One region of the Streptomyces sp. NPDC012637 genome, then DNA from elsewhere that is predicted to be linked to it. Evidence: riboswitches for the same ligand, from Rfam matches in the RefSeq annotation. Region 1 holds a riboswitch; the other holds the start of a gene.

Region 1 (3,199 bases):
ATGATGTCGTTTCCGCCCGCGCAGAAGGTCACGAGGTCCGGGGCGAGTTCCTTCGCCCGCGGGACCTGTTCCACGACGATCTGGTCGAGTAGGCGCCCCCGTACGGCGAGATTGGCGTACCGGAAGTCCTCGTGCTCCGGCAGTTCGTCGGCCAGCAGGACCGCGAACCGGTCCGCCCAGCCGACGAAGGTCCCGTCGGGCCCGGGGTCTCCGACGCCTTCGGTGAAGCTGTCACCGATCGCCGCGTACGACCCGAATGCGTTCTTGTCTGTTGATCTCGAATCGTCTGCCACGGGAGCACATCCTTCCCCTCGGGATGTGACCTACGCGACCGTAAGGAGGGGTTGACGGTGGGTGACATATGCCACCGATAAAGATTCCACCAAGCCGGAATACGCCGGAGGCCCGGCACTGGTGTGCCGGGCCTCCGGAGTGCCGCCGCCCGTGACGACGGGGTGCTGACGTGAGGTCAGATGCCCACGCCGTGCTGGCGGAGGTAGGCCAGCGGGTCGATGTCGGAGCCGTAGCCCGGGCCGGTGCGGATCTCGAAGTGGAGGTGCGGTCCGGTGGAGTTGCCGGTCGAACCGGAGAGACCGATCTGCTGGCCGCCGCTCACGGACTGGCCGGCGGAGACGGACAGCGAGGAGAGGTGGGCGTACTGGGAGTACGTGCCGTCGGCGTGCTGGATGACGACCTCGTTGCCGTAGGCGCCGCTCCAGCCGGCGGAGTGGACGGTGCCGGGGCCGACCGCGCGGACGGAGGTGCCGGAGGAGGCGATGAAGTCGACACCGGTGTGGTAGCCGGAGGACCACATCGAGCCGGAGGCCCGGTACGGGGTGGAGATGCCGCCGCCGACGGGGGCGACCCAGCCGGAGGAGCTGGCCGCGCCGGCCGACGAGGAGCCGGCGGACGAGGACGAGGAGGAGGCCGAGTCCGAGGAGGCGACGGCCGGGGCCGAGGCGCGCTCGCTGCCGCGGGAGGCGCGGGCGGGCGCGTCGTCACCGTTCTTGGCGGAGCTCTTGGGCGCGGCGGCCTTGGGCGCGGGCGTCGCCTTGGCGGTGTTCTTGGCGCCGAGGGTGAGCTTCATGCCGGGGAGGATCAGCGAGGGGTTCTCGCCGACGACCTGGCGGTTGTCGCGGTAGAGCTTCTGCCAGCCGCCGGCCAGGTGGTGCTCGGTGGCGATCTTCGACAGGTAGTCGCCGCGCACGACGGTGTACGTCTTCGCCTTGGCCGGGGCCTTGGCGGGGGTCGCGGCGGCCGGGGCAGCGGCGGCGACGGCCTGCTGCGGGGACGCGGGGGCGTTCTGCTCGGCGGCGTGAGCGCCGGTGGCACCGATCAGCGGGAGGGCGACGACGGCGCCTCCGGCGCCGGCGGCCACGAACCCGCGGGTGATCGGGTTGACCTTGGGACGGCGGTGCTTACCCTTCGCGGGCATGGCGAATTCCTCTCCGTCGCCTGCGAGGTGAGCTGTCGGGTTCGGACTGGAGATGTCCGGCCGCGTGGTCGCGCGGCTTCACCCCGAGCCGTCCTTTCGAGGGGTCGGCGTCATACCTGGGTCCCCCGCTCCTGCCGTGTACGGGTGGGTGCGGATTCCGGTCGGCGGCAGGATTAGGCGGTCCGTCCGGAGTGAGCGCGACGCTAGACGAGCGAGGACGACGGGAACAACCCAGGGGTTCCATGAATTCGATTGCCGTGTGAATTGCGGCCGGAATTCCGGTCACCCTCCGTGGATGACGGTCCCTCGATTTCCCTTTGCCCAAGGGAATTTGGGAAAGACGATCAGCCACGGTCCGTCACGGGTGAGACGCTGCTCACGCCCCGGCACCCATCTCCCCTACAACCAGGGCGCCTTATGTCCAATCAGTCAATTGGGACAGATCGCCCATTCCATCCCGATGGGGTGTGTGCGGAGCGTTCCAGCCATGATGATTGCCCCAGGAACCGATCTCGAGAGCAGGAGCAACCGTGACGCAAGCGACGACCGAGCCCGAACTCACCGGCGTACGCAACTTCCGCGACCTGGGCGGACTGCCGACCGTGGACGGCCTGTCCGTGCGTCCCGGGCGGCTCTTCCGCAGCGGCCACCTGGCGCACGCCACGACCGAGGACGCGCAGTTCCTCGCCACCCTGGACCTCCACACCGTCTTCGACTTCCGCAACGAGGCCGACCGGAACGTCGAGGGCCCGGACGTCGATCTTCCCGGCGTGCGGAACGTGAACATACCCCTGAGCGACCCGGCCGACGGCAAGGAGTTCTGGAAACTGGTCCGCAGCGGGGACGTGGCCCAGCTGCGCGAGCTGCTCGGCGAGGGCAAGGCCGCTGCCCGGATGTCCGATTCGTACCGGAAGATGATCGTCGGGAAGACCGCGGAGCACAGCCGGATCCTGCACGCCATGGCCGAGGACAGCGTCCCCGCCCTGATGCACTGCGCGGCCGGCAAGGACCGGGCCGGTCTGGCCATCGCGATCTCGCTGCTCGCGGTCGGCGTGGAGCGCGAGGCGATCGAGGAGGACTACCTGAAGTCCAACGCCCCGCACCGCCGCTACAAGGTGCAGCGCAGCTCCACCGCCCCGGACGCCATGTCGCCCGAGGTGATGGAGCTGCTGAGCCCGCTCTTCGATGCGCGGGTGGAGTACCTGCGGGCCGCCTTCGACGCCATCGGGGCGACCTGGGGCTCGGTCGACGCCTATCTGACGGAGGGGCTGCGGCTCGCCCCGGAGACCCGAGAGCGGCTGCGCGAGCGGCTGCTCACCGGCGCGTAGGCCCCTGAGGAGGTTCCCCTACTGGTTCTGCGCGCCCATGGCGAACAGCAGGTAGAGGAACGCGGCGAAGAGGTGGCCGGCGACCAGGTAGGCGAAGAGCCGGAGCACCAGGCCCTTCGGGAACTTGCCGCCACCGCGCTCCTCGCCGGTGACCGGTGCGGACTTCTCGGACATGTCGATCCTCTCGGGGGGGTCAGCGGCGGTGCGGAGTGCCGTCGCCGAGGCACAGTTCGGCGGCGGGGCTCTGCAGCAGCGTGTGGACGAACAGCAGCTCGGCGCCGCCGCGGGTGGCGGCGCCGATGCGGTGCGGGGTGAGCGAGTCGAAGTGCGCGCTGTCCCCGGGGTCGAGGACGTGCACCGTGTCGCCGAGCGCGAGCCTGACCCGGCCCTCGAGGACGTGGATCCACTCCTCGCCGGGGTGGACCCGCACGATGTC
Region 2 (3,199 bases), on a different contig from region 1:
CTTCTCCATGCTGACGACGCTGGTCACGGGGCTCGCCGCGGTCCTCGCGAGCATCGGGCTGCACCTCTACAACGGGACCGCGGACAGGATCCCGGCGCTGACGGAGACGCTGACGGTCGTCACGGTCTCGGCGCTCGCCGTGCTGATCAACCGGGTGGTGCGGCGCAGCGGGGAACGGCTCGCCTCGGCGAGGGTGATCGCCGAGACGGCGCAGAAGGCGGTGCTGCCCACGCCCGCCGAGCGGATCGGCGGCCTCCAGATCGCGGCGCGGTACGTGGCGGCCCAGGCGGACGCGTTCATCGGCGGCGACCTGTTCGCGGTGCAGGACACCCCGCACGGGGTGCGGATGGTGGTGGGCGACGTGCGGGGCAAGGGCCTCGACGCGGTGGAGGCGGTGGCGGTGGTCATCGGCGCCTTCCGGGAGGCGGCCGAGCAGGAGTCGACGCTGGAGGGCGTGGCGGCGCGCCTGGAGCGGGCGCTGGCCCGGGAGGGCGCGCGGCGGGCGGGTCTCGACGCCTTCGAGGGCTTCACGACGGCGGTGCTGGCCGAGATCCCGGGCGGCGACCGGGTCGTACGGGTGGTCAACCGGGGGCATCCCGAGCCGCTGCTCCTGCACGCGGACGGCGGTGTCGAGCTGCTGCGGCCGAGCGAGGCCGCGCTGCCGCTGGGCATGGGGGACCTGGGCGTGTGGCCGGACCGGGCGGACGTGACGCCGTATCCGCAGGGCGCGACGCTGCTGTTCTACACGGATGGTCTCTCGGAGGCGCGGGACTCGGCGGGGGTGTTCTACGAGCCGGGGGCGCGCCTCGCGGGGCGGATCTTCCCGGGGCCCGAGGAGCTGCTCGACGCGCTGGTGGCGGACGTGCGCCGGCACACGGACGGGGGTACGACGGACGACATGGCGCTGCTGGCGGTGAGCCGCCGGGCGGCGGGGCAGCCGGAGCGGCGGCGGACGATGCCGGTGGTGCCGCCGGACGGGGCCGGGCCGCAGCATCCGGAGGCCCTCTCGTCGCGACCTCGGGCGGACGGTGACCGGCCGTAGTCGACAGGTGTCCCTCCGATAACAATTGACGTAACGTCAGTTCCGGAGTTTGCTCCTGACGCTTTTCTGAGTGGGGGTCAAATCGGGCGATGCCCTCCCAATTCAGCTAATGATCAAGGGGAACAGCTTGGAATCGGGTGGTCGAGTCTATTAACGTTCGATAACGCAGCGCGGTCGTCACAGCCGTCGCAAGAGACGGCACCGTGCGCGCGCGCCGAATCCCGCAAGGGAACCGGGGAACCACCACTTGGGGTGAATCGGGCCCCACCGCACTCGTCCGCCTCGTGCGACCGTGCGGCACAGCCCGTAGGAGACCTTCCTGCTCCGAACCCGTCAGCTAACCCGGTAGGCGAGAAGGAAGGAAAGGAGAGCGCCTCCGTGGCGTCCAACACCCCGGCTCCGCAAGCCCCCTTCGCCTCCTACGACGCCCCCGGCGCGGCGGGCGCCCTGGACGGGGCCGCGGAGGAGTGGAACCCCACCGAGGACTCCCTGCGGGACCGGAACCGCTCCGGCGGACGCCACCGCGTCGTCAAGCAGCGCTCCAACTTCGCCCGTTCCTCCACCGTGCTCGGTGTCGGCGTCATCGCCGCCGTCGGCGCGGGCGGCCTGGCCACCGCCCAGCAGAAGCCTCCGGTCTCGATAGCGCTGCCGGACCTCGACCTGCCCGACGCCTCCGAACTGCCGGGCGTCGGCGACCTGATCGGCTCGGACGCCGAGAGCAAGGGCATCGCGGACAGCGCCGGCAACAACGCCCAGCCGCTCACCGCGCTCACCTACACCACCGCCGCGAACGAGGGCGCCGGCACCGACGGCGCGGACACCCGGGCCGGGACCAGGACGTCGACCGACGCCGGCGAGGCGCTGCGCGCCCGCATCCTCCAGCAGGCCGAGCAGCAGCAGGCCGCCGCGGACGCCGCGGCCAAGGAGGCGGCGGAGAAGGCCGCGGCCGAGAAGGCGGCGGCGGAGGCCGAGGCCAAGGCCGACGCGGCGGAGCAGGCGGCCGCCGAGGCGAAGAAGAAGGCCGAGGAGGAGGCCGCGGCGAAGGCCGAGGCCGAGCGCCTCGCCCAGCTCGCCGCCAGCTACGCGCTGCCGACCTCCTCGTACACGATCACCTCGACCTACGGCCAGGCCGGCTCGATGTGGTCCTCCGGCTACCACACCGGCCTGGACTTCGCCGCTCCCACCGGCACCCCGGTCAAGGCCGTCCACGGCGGCACCGTGCAGTCCGCCGGCTGGTCCGGCGCGTACGGCTACCGCATCGTCCTGGAGCTGGAGGACGGCACCGAGGTCTGGTACTGCCACCTCTCGTCGATGACCGTCGGCGCCGGCCAGTCCGTCGGCACCGGCGAGACCATCGGCCGTGTCGGCGCCACCGGCAACGTCACCGGCCCGCACCTCCACCTCGAGGTGCACACCCCGTCCGGCGACGGCATCGACCCGGCGGCGTGGCTGAACTCCAAGGGCCTGAGCGTCTGACCTGCGCAACCGCGGATCCTGCCGCACCGCCGGAATACGCCCGGTGGTGCGGGAGGTTGATCGACCCATGACTTCTCTTCGCCAGCTGGGCACCTCCGACCTGCACGTCTTCCCGCTCGCCCTGGGCGGCAACGTCTTCGGCTGGAGCGCCGACGAGGCGCAGTCCTTCGCCGTCCTCGACGCCTACGCCGCCGCCGGCGGCAACTTCGTCGACACCGCCGACGTCTACTCGGCCTGGGCCGAGGGCAACGAGGGCGGCGAGTCCGAGACCGTCATCGGCCGCTGGCTCGCCTCCCGCGGCAACCGCTCCGACATCCTCGTCGCCACCAAGGTCGGCTCGCACCCGCAGTACAAGGGCCTGAGCGCCACCACCATCAAGGCCGCCGCCGAGGAGTCGCTGCGCCGCCTCGGCACCGACCACATCGACCTCTACTACACGCACTTCGACGACGAGTCGGTCCCGGTGGAGGAGATCGTCACCGCCCTCGACCAGCTGGTGAAGGACGGCAAGGTGCGGGCCGTCGCCGCCTCCAACATCTCCCCGGAGCGGCTGCGCGCCTCCCTCGACTTCGCCGAGGCCGAGGGCCTCGCCCGCTACGTCGCCCTGCAGCCGCACTACAACCTGGTGTCCCGCGAGACCTACGAGGGCCCGCTCCTCGACACCGCAGCGCAGGCCGGGCT

What was found. A riboswitch is a leader RNA that binds a small molecule or an ion and turns the genes downstream of it on or off. The one in region 1 is predicted to bind cyclic di-AMP.
Region 2: it holds a riboswitch for cyclic di-AMP, as region 1 does, so the genes downstream of both, ACFY8W_RS20360 (peptidoglycan DD-metalloendopeptidase family protein) here and ACFY8W_RS06185 (peptidoglycan DD-metalloendopeptidase family protein) in region 1, are expected to answer to the same signal.

What each region holds. Positions count from the first base shown of each region.
Region 1 covers NZ_JBIBDS010000001.1:1,366,522-1,369,720, forward strand. The annotation lists gene ACFY8W_RS06180 (GDSL-type esterase/lipase family protein) at 1-293, opposite strand, end outside; gene ACFY8W_RS06185 (peptidoglycan DD-metalloendopeptidase family protein) at 470-1,435, opposite strand; cyclic di-AMP (ydaO/yuaA leader) riboswitch at 1,440-1,592, opposite strand; gene ACFY8W_RS06190 (tyrosine-protein phosphatase) at 1,966-2,763, shown strand; gene ACFY8W_RS06195 (DUF6126 family protein) at 2,782-2,937, opposite strand; gene ACFY8W_RS06200 (helix-turn-helix domain-containing protein) at 2,957-3,199, opposite strand, start outside.
Region 2 covers NZ_JBIBDS010000004.1:714,168-717,366, forward strand. The annotation lists gene ACFY8W_RS20355 (SpoIIE family protein phosphatase) at 1-1,042, shown strand, start outside; cyclic di-AMP (ydaO/yuaA leader) riboswitch at 1,245-1,409, shown strand; gene ACFY8W_RS20360 (peptidoglycan DD-metalloendopeptidase family protein) at 1,421-2,518, shown strand; gene ACFY8W_RS20365 (aldo/keto reductase) at 2,586-3,199, shown strand, end outside.